Regions from separate parts of the Acinetobacter sp. XS-4 genome, predicted to be linked through region 1. Evidence: predicted binding sites of a transcription regulator. Region 1 holds the regulator's gene; the other holds the start of a gene.

Region 1 (8,101 bases):
GGTCGTCGCTACCCAGGTTTTTGGCATGATCCGTTCTATGATTACCCACAAGTGGTCAATATCGACCCTGTTCAAGTATCGTATACTATTGAATGTTATCGGGATCAAAAGCAGGCTCCACAGGATGCTTTTGATGCAACCTTGATCTTGAAATCAATCGGACAAAAATATGGATTGAGTCCGACAGGAGAGCTGTTGCCACCGCCTGAGCCTCCAGTAAAACAAAAATGAATAGGATAAATTTATGAACATGGCAGAAGAAGTTCACCACGTGCCCAGTCTTAAACGTAGCAAATATTTTGCTACTCTGGCGCTTATTATTGTCGTTGTGCTGTGGATTGCACTGATGGTGGCTGATCGTTTTCTGCCAGAGTACACAGGTTTTATTCATATTCTAATGTTAGGGGCAGAAGCAGGTGTCGTCGGTGGCTTAGCTGACTGGTACGCGATTACCGTTCTATTTCGGAACCCTTTTGGTAAGTTACCCATTCCTAAGTTTTTACGCGACCACACCGAAATTATTCCACGCAACAAAGCTCGCATTGCAGAATCAATGGGACGTTTTGTACAAGAAAATTTTCTTTCACCTCAAGTGGTCGAACGAAGCTTAGAAAAAACTGACTTGAGCCTCGCAATTGGTCAATGGTTGGCAAGCCCACAAAACAATACTCAAGTGGTACAGCTCATTCAGCAAACCGTACCGAAAATTTTTGAGTTTGTTAGCCAAGATCAAATTGCCAATTTTGTGCAAAATAATAGTGTGCAATGGGTGCGTAATACTGAAGTCAATAAACTCGCAAGTGAAATGCTACGCGCGGTATTGGAAAATGATTTCCACCAAGATGTCTTACAGCGTGGACTCGATATCGCGCATGAATGGGTGGTACAAAACCCAGATAAAACCCGTGAATTAACCCGAAAAATGTTTAAAGCGCTTGGTGTCTGGTCACTTGCAAAAGGCGCAAGCTGGATTGGTATTGATGTTCAACAACGTACCATCGACTCACTCGTTGAAAAAGTAGAATCGATGTTGGCAGACGATGAACATCCTTGGCGACAAGAAATTGAAACCATTGCCCACTCTCTCATGCTTGAGTTGGCAAAACCAGACAGCGTTGCTAGCCAACGCCTCAACAGCGGTAAAGATGCCCTTCTCGATAGTCCACAAGTCCTCAATTTCATCAGTGGTGCTGTTACTATTTTGTGTAATGCCATTAAAGAAGATTTAATGAAAGAAGACTCTGGCATTGCAATGAACCTAAGAGCTGCTATTCAACAACTGGGTGAAAACCTCGTTCAAAATGCCAAAGTACGTGAAGTGCTAAACAAAGAAATGACAGGACTTGCGCTGACTTTTACAGATCAATATAGCCATAAAATCATACGCTATGTCAGTGAACGCATTCATGAATGGGATTCACGCGAAATGATCGGGAAAATTGAAAATGAAGTCGGTGGCGACCTACATATGATCCGAGTAAATGGCGTTGTAGTAGGTGCATTTATTGGTTTGACACTGGGTGTAATTCGGGCAGTGATTGAATCAATTTTATAACTTTAAATATTTTTAATAAGAGAACAATATGCTACAGCTACAGTCAAAATTGGCCACTCAAGGCGTGACTATTTTTAGTACCATGACGGCAATGGCACATCGATTAGGTGCTCTCAACCTGTCACAAGGCTTCCCAGATTTTCCGGCACCACAAGCCTTACTGGAAGCTTTATCTCAGGCGACTTTAGCTGGGCATAATCAATACCCACCCGGTGACGGTATTCTCGGTTTACGTGAACAACTCGCTTTACAATTTCAGCAACGTGACCAACTTCAACTTGACCCTGTAACTCAAATCACGATTACTCCCGGCGCAACCATTGCAATTTTTTGTGCCATACAAGCCTGCATCAATGCAGGTGATGAAGTCATTATTTTTGACCCAAGTTACGACAGCTACAGCCCTTCTGTGCAATTAGCAGGTGGTAAAGCAGTTCATATTGCACTTGAAGCACCTGACTTTAAGGTGAACTGGCAGCAAGTTAAAGATTTGATTAATGACAAAACCCGTATGATTGTGGTGAATACTCCCCATAATCCAACAGGTACCATCTGGGATAAACAAGACTGGTTAGAACTCATTGAACTGATTCAAGATAAAAACATTGTGGTTTTATCAGATGAAGTCTATGAACATCTGGTCTTTGATGGTCAACAACACTTTAGCGCATTGCATTTTCCAGAGCTCAGAGAGCGCAGTTTTGTGATTGGGTCTTTTGGAAAAACCTTTCATGTGACGGGCTGGAAAACAGGTTATTGCGTCGCTTTACCTGAGTTAATGCGTTTATTTCGCCAGATTTATCAATATGCAAATTTCTGTGGCACGACACCTTGTCAGATTGCCCTAGCTCAATATATGGAGCAACATCCAGAACATATTCAAGAGCTTTCGCAGTTTTACCAGACTAAGCGAGATCGATTTAATCAGGCAATTCATAATAGCCATTTCTTGCTAAAACCATCTCAAGGGACATATTTCCAAAATCTTGATTACAGTCAAATTAGACCAGACTTAAACGATGTAGAAATGTGCCAGTTTTTAGCCGAGCAACATAAAATTGTGGCTATTCCTGTTTCGGTGTTTTATCAGCAAGCACCAGAGTCTTTACGCCTGATTCGTTTCTGCTTTGCTAAAAATGATGAGACTCTGCAAAAAGCAGGAGAAATCTTGAATGAATGTTAATAAATTTAGCTACTTAGCACAGTAAAAACACTACAAGTTATTCGCTCCAACTATGCTAAGTTGGATGTCTGCCCCGCTCATCAAAGAGATGGGCGATGGAGAACACATGCCACCAAGACAATCTTTAATTCACCAGCAAAATCTATGGAAAACATTTTTTGTTTTCTTGCTCCCCCTGATTGCAACCAATATTTTGCAAAACTTGTCGGGGACGATTAACACCATCTTCGTTGGTCAAATGATGGGAGTTGATGCAATTGCTGCCGTCTCGGTTTTTTTCCCTATTTTATTCTTGCTCCTCGCTTTTATTATCGGGATTTCAACAGGTACTACTGTTTTAGTAGGGCAAGCGTGGGGCGCACAAAATATAGAGAAAGTCCAAAGTGTGGTCGGTTCTACCCTGTTTATGACACTGATTGGTGGGGTAATTACCGCGATTATCGGTGTGTTTTTTGCCCACGATATTTTAGAGTTATTGGGCACAGATCCAAAGGTAATGCATCTTGCTTTGCCTTATGTGCAATGGATGCTGGCGGGTAGCCCGCTTCTATTTGTTTATATTATTTATACCTCAATTTTACGTGGTGTAGGCGACAGTACAACGCCCTTACTTGCATTGGCTTTAACCAGTGTAATTGGTTTGGTGATTACCCCGATATTGCTTAAAGGTTATTTTGGTTTACCAGCTCTGGGAATTATTGCTCCAGCAATTGCAACAATCACGGGTTATGTTGCAATTTTGATTTTTCTGGCAATTTATCTGAACAAGAAAAATCATCCACTTAGACCTAATCGGCAGCTTCTGCAACATATCCGTCATAATCCAGAACTGAGCAAAATCATTTTGCGCTTAGGCGTACCAACCGGCATTCAAATGATTATGACCTCAATGGCTGGCTTGGTTATTGTTGGGTTGGTTAACCATTACGGATCGCATGCTACAGCAGCGTATGGTGCAGTGAATCAGGTGCTCAACTACATTCAGTTTCCTGCTTTATCAATCTCAATTGCAGCTTCAATTTTTGCAGCACAAGCAATTGGTGCTGGCAAATCAGATCTGTTAGCACGAGTAACCCGCACAGCTTTGGGAATGAACTTCTTATTTACAGGCACCTTAATTGCACTTGGCTATCTATTTTCAAAATATTTAATGGCTTTGTTTATTACCGACCCAACTGTGGTCGTGTTAGGCCAACAGCTTTTATTTATTGTACTTTGGGCAATTTTATTCTTTGGTGCAGGTGCCATTTTTGCATCGATCATGCGTGCCAGCGGAACCGTGACCGTTCCAATGCTGTTAAACATCTCTGCTATTTTATTTATTGAAATTCCATGTGCTTACTGGTTTAGTTCAATGTGGGGGCTTAAAGGAATCTGGGTTGCCTATGCCTTGGCATTTGTCAGTTTATGTATTATTCAAGGCTTATATTACCAATTCATTTGGAAGAAAAAGAAGATCAAAGTTCTTATTTAGAACCATTCAAACTACATAAAAAAAGCCATCATTTGATGGCTTTTTTTCGTTAAAAAATTATTTCATTAATTTGGTCACAATGGTTGAAGCACGTTGATATCCCGTTGGGAATAAACGCTGGAATGCATCAAGAATTTTTGCGTCACTACCAATCAATAAACGGCGCTTATTTTTTAATACAGCTTGTAAAATTTGACGAGCGGCTTCTTCAGGTGGAGTACGTAGTAGCTTGTCAAAGTTTTGAATCGATTTCGTCGGGTCCATACCCAAACTATTCAAGCTATCACTCATTTTTGCAGATTTAGCAATATTGGTGCGGATTCCGCCCGGATGTACACACAACGAGCTTACGCCACTTTTTTCAATATCCAACTCTTGGCGTAATGATTCGGTAAAACCACGCACAGCAAATTTAGTCGCGTTATAACCAGATTGCGTCGGTTGAGCAGTTAAACCAAATAGGCTCGATATGTTAATAATATGACCATCTTGAGTTTGCTTAATGAACGGTAAAAACTCTTTAGTTCCGTACACCACACCCCAGAAGTTAATCCCAACAATCCACTCTAAATCTTCGTAGGTCGCACCTTCAACAGTCGAACCTAACGCAACACCGGCGTTGTTAAAAATCAGGTTAACAGAACCATGATCTTGCACAGTTTCTTGTGCCCACTGCTTTACCGCTTCACGGTCAGAAACATCAAGCTTTTTGGTGGTAACAGTAATATTGCTGTATGGTTTTAAAAGCTCGACAGTTTGCTGTAATCCTTTTTCATTAATATCACTCAACGAAAGATGGCAGCCCTGTTTTGCCAAAAGAATTGCTAACTGTTGTCCAATGCCAGAACCCGCGCCCGTAATTGCAGCGACTTTGTTTTTAAAATTTTTCATTGTCCATCCTTTGTTTTTCGATATTTGCACAGTCGGTTCATTGCATGTGCAGTTTAGACACCTTTAATATAATTTTGACAATATCCATTGTCAATATAGTACACTGTAAATTCAGATAGAATGGCACAATTCTGCTGAGGGCTTTATCATAGTGAGCATATTTGGGTAAAACCTATAAATTAGGAAACCATTCTTTAGGAAACGACTTATTTATGGCGACAAACGACTCAACCAGTAAAAAGAAAACAAAAACTGTGAGTAAAGAACGTCAGTTCAAAGGGTTATCTTTATCTGAACGTAAAGAGGCACGCCGCGAAAAACTGATTGAAGCGGGTATCGCGACTTATGGAACACTCGGCTTTTTTTCCGTAACGGTCAAAGATGTCTGCCAAGAGGCAAAACTCACAGAACGCTATTTCTATGAATCATTTAAGAAAAGTGAAGATTTATTTCAAACCATCTTTTTAAAAATGATTGAAGAATTACAGCAAAACCTGATGCAAGCTGTGATTAAAGCTACCCCCGATCCAGAAAAAATGGTCGATGCGGGATTGCGAGCACTGCTAACAACATTAAAAGAAGATCCGAGATTAGCTCGTATTGTCTATGTCGACGCAGTTTTGGTACAAGAGTTACATAATCAAGCCACCATTCAAGAAACACTTGCGCAATTTGACCGCATGATTCAAGCCTTTGTTATGCTGACCATGCCGCAAATTCAACACCACGAAAATGAGCTCTCTTTAATCGCAACTGGCTTAAATGGATATGTTACTCAAATTGCAATTCGATGGGTCATGGGAGGGTTTGAACAGTCTCTTGAGCAGGTTTTAACCGCATGCCGTATCGTTTTCTTATCTTTATTAGCGCAAGTTTCAAAATAATATTAAAGTTTTTTGACAGCGATAAATGTGCAAAACCAGTTAAACTACTTCATTGATAAGCTATTGAATGATTTTAAGAAAACTAAAATATTCATGTCATCATTTGGTCATACCTTTGCCTTGGTTTTGTCACAACTTATTGCTAAATTTAATTTTATAGACTTTTCTGCAATGAAATTGTCATAATTAATCTTTGTAATAAGCCTGTCATAACTACAAAACGGTTCACCGTTAAATCTATAGGATATTGCGCTGTGAAAGATGACTATATTTTAATTGTCGATGATGAGCTTCCTATTCGCGAAATGATCCATACTTCTTTGGACATGGCAGGCTTTCAGTGTTTACAGGCAGAAGATGCCAAACAAGCTCATCAAATTATCGTCGACCAACGTCCGGCGCTTATCTTGCTTGATTGGATGTTACCTGGAGGCGTAAGTGGTGTCGATTTATGTCGCCGCTTAAAACGAGATGAAAACCTAGCAGAAATTCCGGTCATTATGTTGACTGCCCGCGGAGAAGAAGACCACAAAGTACAAGGTCTTGACGCAGGTGCAGATGACTACATGACCAAGCCTTTTTCAACACGCGAACTGGTTTCACGTATTAAGGCAGTTCTGCGTCGTGCTAATGCATTAAGTGGTGAAAAAACTATTGATGCCAATGGCTTAATTCTTGATCCTGTAAGCCAGCGTGTTAGCTTTGGCAACAGCATTTTAGATATGGGCCCAACTGAATATCGCTTACTTGCATTTTTTATGACCCATCCAGAGCGTGCATATACACGTGCCCAGTTGCTCGATCAGGTGTGGGGCGGTAATGTATATATCGAAGACCGCACTATCGATGTGCACATTCGTCGTTTGCGTAAAGTTTTAGAACCTTTTGGTGTAGACCGATTTGTTCAGACTGTGCGTGGAACTGGCTACCGTTTCTCAACACGTGCAGATTTAGCCGCAGGTTAACCAAGATTTATGTATGAACCCTACCCCGTCCCCGAACAGGTACGTGAACAAAAACTTTCCCGCTACAGTAGTTTATGGACGTTTGCCAAACAAGATTTACGGCTTTTATTATTTTTTCTAATTATTGCCGGCTTAATCGGTTTAGGCCTTGGGTATTTCTGGAGCTGTATTTTTATCGCCTTCGTGGTGTTTTTTACACTCCAGTTGCGTTCTTTATATCTGGTCAATGACTGGATTGCGAATAAGCCTTATGACGTTCCTCCAAATCTTAATGGGATTTGGGGGGCATTATTATTTAATGTTTACCGTGCTCAGCGCCAAGAACGAATTGTTCAAGCCGAAATGGTCGGTTTAATTGATCGAGCTCAATCTTCGTTAGTTGCACTTGCCGAAGCCGTTGTTTTAATTGATGACCAACATCAAATCGAGTGGTGGAACCCTGCTGCTGAACGTTTGTTAGGAATCAGTCCTCTCGACCGCGGCCGAAATCTATTAACGATTTTACGTCAGCCGACCTTTATTGAATATTTTAACAATATTGATCAGGCACCCGATGGGATTAAGCTTCACTCAAATTTTGATGATGACCGCTATGTACAGGTCAAACTCACAAGATTTGGTGGAGAAAGTCGCTTATTGGTGGCTTACGACGTTACACGTATGCACAACCTTGAACAGATGCGTAAAGACTTCGTCGATAATATTTCTCATGAACTTCGCACACCATTAACTGTACTAAGTGGTTATATCGAAACGTTTACAGATCAGGAAGATATTAGTCCGCGTTGGAAACGTGCGTTTGATCAGATGCAGTCACAAACCAAACGTATGAATGCTTTGGTGAATGATTTACTACTGTTATCGAATTTAGAAAATAATAAAAAAATTGCAAAGAATCAGATTATTGAAATGCCGAGTTTAATGAGTCAACTTTTTGATGATGCTCAGGCCTACAATGCCGATTATGGACACACGCTCAATTTACACATTGATAGCCACTGTGACCTGATTGGTTCAGACATGGAAATCGCCAGTGCATTTAGTAATTTAATTACCAATGCCATCAAGTACACGCCAAAAGGTGGAACCATTACGATTGGCTGGCATGATGATGGTGAACATGCTTACTTTAGCGTACAAGACACAGGT
Region 2 (8,101 bases), 1.2 Mb from region 1:
TGGGTGTTCGGCATCAACTGTAATTTGTTTTTGCTTAAATTGCTGTTTTAGGCGTATTCCTGCAACGGCATAGCCTAAAAATAATGTTTTTGAGTTTTCATCATCAATAAAAAAGCAGTGTGGATCTTGCTCTGCGGCTTTTCTTCCCTCTTCAACAGCTACGCCATAGTCACTAGCATATTCCACAACATTGACGCCCAGTGAACGCAGTTTGTCTTTTTTCCACTGTCTCGCATCGGCAGACATATGAACTGTAACTCTAAAACCCAGTTTGGCGCTCATAATACCGATAGAAAGCCCAAGGTTGCCTGTAGAACCTACTGCAATTTGATACTTAGAAAAAAACGTTCGAAATGAATCTTGATCTAACTTACTGTAATCGTCTTCAAACTTGAGAAGCCCTGTCTCAATTGCCAACTTTTCGGCATGAGCCAAGACTTCATAAATACCTCCACGCGCTTTAATTGAACCTGAAATAGGTAAATGGCTATCTTTTTTTAGCCAGAATGTTCCACTCAGTTGCACTTGTTCTGTTGAAGAAAGTGCTTGCTGCATTTTCGGAATTTCAACGATATCTGATTCAATTTTTCCATCTTGCGCTTGAGTTTCAGGAAACACTTTTGCTAAATAAGGTGCGAAACGCGCTAGCCTTGCTTCCGCATCACTTACGTCCTCTGCTGTGAGTCCAACTTTTTCTAAAGCTTCAGTTAAAGGATAACGATGAGGTGTAAACCAAAATGTCTCTTGATAGGTTTGCAATGCCTCAATAAGTGGGAATTGTTGTTTTAGCTGATCTATTTGAATCGCATCCATAATCTATCCTGATATCAAAGTTTTAAGCCCAGTTTTGGGAGCTACTTGATGCTCTATAACGACTTGTTAATTTATAATTGAATGTACATGAAAATGGACTGAACTTAAAAAGAAACAAATAAAAAAGCCACTGTTTACAGTGGCTTTAATTTTTTAAATGCGTTTATACAAACTGCAAGAACAACCAGTACAAACCACCTGATAAACAGATTGTTGCAGGAAGTGTAAATACCCATGCAGATAAAATTGTTTTAACTGTATTGAAGTTTAAGCCTGATCTATTCGCGACCATGGTACCTGCAACAGCACTGTTTAAAACGTGTGTTGTTGAAACAGGCATACCTAAACCATCAGCAGCGGCAATTGTACTCATTGCAACAAGCTCAGCAGACATCCCTTGACCATAAGTCATGTGATGCTTACCAATACGCTCACCTACAGTCACAACAATACGCTTCCAGCCAACCATAGTGCCTAAGCCAAGTGCCAAAGCAACTGCCACTTTCACCCAAGTTGGAATGTATTGTAAGAATGAATCTAAGCTACTGCGGTATTCTTTCACAAGTTTTTCTTGTGACTGATCCATTTTTGGTAATGCATTCGCTTTATCCAAACGCTTAAACGAAGTGGTACTTAAATACATGTCATTACGAATTTCGCTAATTGCAGCTTCTGGAATGTCTTTTAAGTTGTTATAGCTAGAAACTCGCTCACCCAAGTGGTCAGTCATGCTTGCCAATGCAGGCACTACTTCTGGAGTCTGCTGTTTAGTTTGAATATATTTAGTCAGAATAACACGCGCTTTTTCATCGGTTAATTCTGGCTGATTTTGATTCAAAAATACGGCAGTCTGAGAAGAAAGCTGATGGAATGATTGAACTTGTTGAGTATCAAGATTTTTATTTAATGAATAAGCTAACGGCACCAGACCAACCAAAATCAGCATGATGAGACCCATACCTTTTTGACCGTCATTAGAACCATGTGCAAAACTTACACCTGTACAGGTAAAGATTAAAATTGCACGAATGATTGCAGGTGGTGGTTTATTACCTTCTGGTGGTTGGAATAATTCTAATTGGCGTTTAAAAACAGTTTTAACCAACAAGAATACAATCGCTGCAAAAGCAAAACCAATTAAAGGCGAAAATAATAATGCCTTACCGACTTTAATCACCTGATCCATATCAACACCGCTGGTCGTTACGCCAGTCGATGCACTCAACAGATGGTTCATAATGCCCACACCCAAGATTGAACCAATCAAGGTATGAGAACTAGAAGCAGGAATACCTAAGAACCAAGTACCTAAGTTCCAGAGAATCGCAGCAATAAGAAGCGCAAAAACCATTGCGAAACCTGCACCGCTACCCATGTTCATAATCAGTTCAACAGGCAACAAAGCAATAATGCCGTAAGCGACTGCGCCGCTTGCAACCATTACCCCAAGAAAATTACAAAAACCTGCCCACATGACTGCAACTGGTGCAGGTAAAGCATTGGTGTAAATCACTGTTGCTACTGCATTTGCAGTATCGTGGAAGCCATTTACAAACTCAAAGCCTAAAGCAATCAAGAGTGCAGTAGATAAAAGGATAACCGAATAGAGACTCAAAGGTGGTACGTGTGCTAAATCAGCACTCACCTGAAATCCAATATAAATAAGTGTTGCAACAATAATCGTCAAAAACACCGGCATAAAAAACTTAGGTGTTGGGACATGTACATTCGTCGATTTGACTTGCAGGTTTGCCGCAAGTTTTGAATCCGAAACAGGGGGTAGATTAGAATTCATGCAGACGGTAAGAGGATAGAAAAATCCTCTGTATTCTTAAATTAAATTATGACAATTATATGACAAAGCAGCGCCTGATGAAGTCAATTTTTCATATTTTGACCTCATTTGATGCACCTTTCCTCTATCCAATTTATTTTTTTATTAAAATACAATAATTTAATTCAATTTATATCTTCCTTATTTATGACTATTTTTAAAGCAAAAATATCTACAAAATTAGCTGTATGATTATTTTTTAAACAGATTAAATGTCATAAAACGGAATATTGGAGATGAAATATTTCAATATAATGATCATTTCATGAATATTTGATGAAAAAACAGTCTCATTTGTCATAAAAGCCATTTTTCTAATGAATCTATTACAAGTGAATGATGGGTCGTTATAGCTCATCAATTGCGCAACTATTCTGTTACAATAGCGCCGCATTTTTAAATTTGTACAATATCGGGGTTTTATATGTCCACGCTTGCCACCCTAAAAGCGCTTCTTGCCAAACGCATTCTGATTATTGATGGTGCGATGGGTACCATGATTCAACGCCATAAACTAGAAGAAGCCGACTACCGTGGTGAGCGTTTTGCCGATTGGGCACATGACTTAAAAGGTAACAATGACCTTCTTGTACTGACTCAACCCGAAATCATTCAAGGTATTCATGAAGCTTATCTTGATGCAGGTGCAGACATTATTGAAACCAACAGCTTTAACGGCACGCGTGTTTCAATGTCTGACTACCACATGGAAGATCTTGTTCCAGAGATTAACCGTGAAGCAGCACGTTTAGCTAAAGCAGCTTGTGAAAAGTATTCGACTCCAGATAAACCTCGTTTTGTAGCAGGTGTACTCGGCCCAACATCGCGTACCTGTTCAATTTCACCCAATGTAAATGACCCTGCCTTTCGTAACATTACCTTTGATGAGCTAAAAGAAAACTATATTGAGGCAACTCATGCGCTGATTGAAGGCGGTGCAGATATCCTTCTGATTGAAACCGTTTTTGATACATTAAACTGTAAAGCTGCAATTTTTGCGGTGAAAGAAGTCTTTAAGCAACTTGGCTATGAATTACCACTCATGATTTCGGGGACCATTACCGATGCCTCAGGTCGTACCTTAACAGGTCAAACTGCTGAAGCGTTCTGGAACTCTGTACGCCATGGTGACTTACTTTCAATTGGTTTTAACTGTGCCCTTGGTGCAGATGCCATGCGTCCTCACGTTAAAACCGTGTCTGATGTGGCTGATACATTCATTTCTGCCCATCCAAATGCAGGCTTACCAAACGCTTTTGGTGAATATGATGAAACACCAGAGCAAACTGCTGCTTTCTTAAAAGAATTTGCAGAAAGTGGTTTGATCAATATTACCGGCGGTTGCTGTGGTACGACACCAGATCATATTCGTGCGATTGCCAATGCTGTAAAAGAAATTGCACCACGTCAAATTCCTGAAACTAAACCAGCTTGTCGCTTAAGTGGTTTAGAACCATTTAACATTTATGATGACTCATTGTTCGTTAACGTCGGTGAACGTACCAACGTTACTGGTTCAAAAAAATTCTTACGTCTTATTCGTGAAGAAAACTTTACCGAAGCTTTAGAAGTTGCCCAGCAGCAAGTCGAAGCTGGCGCACAGATTATCGACATTAACATGGATGAAGGGATGCTCGATTCGCAAAATGCGATGGTACATTTCTTAAACCTTGTGGCATCTGAGCCAGATATTTCACGTGTGCCAATCATGATTGACTCATCAAAATGGGAAATCATTGAAGCAGGCTTAAAATGCGTACAAGGTAAGCCCGTTGTTAACTCGATTTCCTTAAAAGAAGGTTATGACGAGTTTGTCGAAAAAGCTCGCCTGTGTCGCCAATATGGTGCTGCAATTATTGTGATGGCTTTTGATGAAACTGGTCAGGCCGATACTGCTGAGCGTAAACGCGAAATCTGTAAACGTTCTTATGATGTTTTGGTTAATGATGTAGGCTTCCCTGCTGAAGATATTATTTTTGACCCGAACGTGTTTGCAGTGGCAACAGGTATTGAAGAACACAATAACTATGGCGTCGATTTTATTGAAGCCACAGGTTGGATTAAACAGAATTTACCTCACGCCATGATTTCTGGTGGTGTATCGAACGTTTCATTCTCGTTCCGTGGTAATGAGCCTGTTCGTGAAGCAATTCACTCTGTGTTCTTGTACCATGCCATTAAACAAGGCATGACCATGGGGATTGTAAATGCTGGTCAAATGGCGATTTATGACGATATTCCTAAAGAACTCAAAGATGCCGTTGAAGATGTTGTTTTAAACCAGAACCAAGGTGAATCTGGTCAACTTGCTACTGAAAAATTGCTTGAAGTCGCTGAAAAGTTCCGTGGTCATAGTGGTGCTCAACGCGAAGCTGAAAACCTTGAATGGCGTAATGAAGCTGTAGAAAAACGTCTTGAATATGCTTTGGTTAAAGGTATTACCACTTACATTGACGAAGATACCGAAGAAGCCCGCCTAAAAGCCAAACGTCCTTTAGATGTAATCGAAGGCGCTTTGATGGATGGCATGAACGTTGTTGGTGACTTGTTCGGTTCAGGCAAAATGTTCTTACCTCAGGTTGTGAAATCTGCACGTGTCATGAAGCAAGCTGTGGCTTGGCTCAACCCGTACATTGAAGCTGAAAAAACCGGTAGCCAATCTAAAGGTAAAGTCTTGATGGCAACTGTTAAGGGCGACGTACACGATATTGGTAAAAATATTGTAGGCGTGGTACTAGGCTGTAATGGTTACGACATTGTTGACCTTGGCGTGATGGTGCCTTGCGAGAAGATCTTGCAAACTGCAATTGATGAAAAATGTGACATCATTGGGTTGTCAGGTCTGATTACCCCATCTTTAGATGAAATGGTGTTTGTTGCGAAAGAAATGCAACGTAAAGGTTTTAACATTCCTTTATTAATTGGTGGTGCAACAACGTCAAAAGCACACACAGCAGTAAAAATTGACCCTCAGTACCAAAACGATGCGGTGATTTATGTTGCAGATGCTTCACGTGCTGTGGGCGTTGCAACTACCCTGCTTTCAAAAGAAATGCGTGGAAAATTCATTGAAGAGCACCGTGCTGAATATGTCAAAATTCGTGAGCGCTTAGCCAACAAACAGCCTAAAGCTGCCAAGCTAACTTATGCAGAGTCTGTTAAAAACGGCTTTAAAATTGATGAGAGTTATGTTCCCGCAAAACCAAATCTTTTAGGAACACAGGTCTTAACCAATTACCCACTTGCAACACTTGTAGAATATTTTGACTGGACACCATTCTTCATTTCTTGGAGCTTGGCAGGTAAGTTCCCGAAAATTTTAGAAGATGAAGTGGTCGGTGAAGCTGCAACAGATTTGTACAACCAAGCTCAAGCAATGTTGAAAGATATTATCGACAACAACCTTTTTGATGCACGTGCTGTATTTGGTATGTTCCCTGCTCAGCGCACTGATGCTGACACCGTCAGCGTATTTGATGAAGCGGGTCAAAAGGTTACGCATACTTTTGAACATTTGCGTCAACAATCTGACAAAGTGACAGGTAAACCAAACTTGTCTTTAGCAGATTACATTCGCACTGACCGTGAGCAACAGGACTACTTGGGCGGATTCACTGTATCAATTTTTGGTGCAGAAGAACTGGCAAATGAATACAAAGCTAAAGGTGATGACTACTCTGCAATTTTAGTTCAGTCACTAGCCGACCGTTTTGCTGAAGCCTTTGCAGAACACTTACATGAACGCATTCGTAAAGAGTTCTGGGGTTATAAAGCTGACGAACAGCTAGGCAATGAAGAACTGATTAAAGAGAAATATGTCGGTATTCGCCCTGCGCCGGGTTACCCAGCTTGCCCAGAGCACTCTGAAAAAGCAGTGTTATTCGACTGGTTAGGTTCTACAGACAAAATCGGCACCAAACTAACTGAACACTTTGCAATGATGCCACCATCTTCAGTAAGTGGTTTCTATTATTCTCATCCACAAAGTGAATACTTTAACGTGGGCAAAATCTCTCAGGATCAACTTGAAGATTATGCAAAACGTAAAGGTTGGACACTTGATGAAGCAAAACGCTGGTTAGGACCGAATTTAGATGATTCGATTGTTTAAGCTTAAGTAACAATATTAAATCCCCTCAATTGAGGGGATTTAATATTGTTCAAAAACACCTGTAATATGAGTCATACCATTTAGTGTATTCGCTCCTGCTTTTACATTATGAAAATAAAAGGTTTGTCTATTACTATCTGAAGTTATGCCAGAACAAAGAATTTCTCGATTTCCGCACATGAATTCTTGTTCACCAATTATTGTCTTAACGCTTAAATGTCCTGCAAGCTCTTGAATGATAGATATATCAATCAATTCATTATTATTTTCAAAACCTAGATTATAAATTTTTTGATCATTTTTAACTGTAGCTATATAACGACTATCAATAGGCAACATTACTATTTTTTGCCCACCCAATTGTAAATCACTATAAGTTTTTGGCATATTCATATTTACACTAATCTTTATTTTTTTACTATTAATGCGATCAATCAACTCTATATTTTCGAGATTAAACTCTATATTTTTTTGATCTTCCTTCCAAAACTGATCGCTCAATTTCTCTATATTTTCAAAATCCCCACCTTTATATACCAAATTAATTAATGCATTACTTTCCACCTTATTTTCATAAAATATTATACTTAAATATGAAATATCTTCATTTTTCTTCAAAGTAAATTTTTTTGTAGTGTATATTAATTCATTATTATAATATTGCTTTGACTCTTCAAAATCTATAATTTTAAAAATACTTCCATCAATAGCAATATCATTAACTTTGATAGCTGAAAACCTATCTTTTTGAAACAATGGCCAATTTGAAGGAACCGTAAAATTTATATTTCCAGACACAACTACGGGAACTCCATTTCCTATCTCCTCTCCATTTATAGAAGTTACTGAGAACTCATTTTTGGACTGATTCAAATCAAAACTCAATTTAAATTTATCCCCGAAATTTTCTATCTTATATGTCGTACCATCTGAACAAGTTAAGAGTGGTAAACATATAAGTGCCTTATTTAAAGTATCCTTCCATACTAAATAATCTAAACTCGCTATATTTGAATAAGGTTTTAATGAAATTGAGCCCAAGAGCTTTTTTTCCTGTCCCGTTAAATTAATCAAGACAGCCTCAGTAGGTTCATTACCATAAGCAATTAGGTCATAGTTGGTTATTGCTGGGTTTAATTCAACCTTTTCATTAACACTAATGCCTTGTATAAACAATGTATTATCTTTATTTGGTACTATACTTTGGTTATTTTCACCACATCCAGTCAACATTAAAAAACTTAATAGACTAAAGTGTATTTTTTTCATTTTTTCAAATCCTATTTATAATTTTTATTCATCTTATAACAGATAATTATTTAAACCAAACCTTCAAAATAGCC

What was found. The regulator PhoB, encoded in region 1, activates phosphate uptake and scavenging genes when phosphate is short. The targets are predictions, from matches to a motif close to TGTCATNAANCTGTCATAA.
Region 2: the regulator PhoB is predicted to act here: its motif matches at 2,655-2,673, upstream of MMY79_RS14520 (inorganic phosphate transporter).

What each region holds. Positions count from the first base shown of each region.
Region 1 is NZ_CP094657.1:109,935-118,035, reverse strand. Features, by position in the region: gene MMY79_RS00540 (hypothetical protein) at 1-231, shown strand, start outside; gene MMY79_RS00535 (DUF445 domain-containing protein) at 245-1,555, shown strand; gene MMY79_RS00530 (pyridoxal phosphate-dependent aminotransferase) at 1,584-2,738, shown strand; gene MMY79_RS00525 (MATE family efflux transporter) at 2,845-4,212, shown strand; gene MMY79_RS00520 (SDR family NAD(P)-dependent oxidoreductase) at 4,270-5,103, opposite strand; gene MMY79_RS00515 (TetR/AcrR family transcriptional regulator) at 5,316-5,987, shown strand; gene phoB (phosphate regulon transcriptional regulator PhoB) at 6,242-6,952, shown strand; gene phoR (phosphate regulon sensor histidine kinase PhoR) at 6,962-8,101, shown strand, end outside.
Region 2 is NZ_CP094657.1:3,124,993-3,133,093, forward strand. Features, by position in the region: gene MMY79_RS14515 (D-serine ammonia-lyase) at 1-813, opposite strand, end outside; gene MMY79_RS14520 (inorganic phosphate transporter) at 977-2,608, opposite strand; gene metH (methionine synthase) at 3,072-6,758, shown strand; gene MMY79_RS14530 (hypothetical protein) at 6,798-8,027, opposite strand.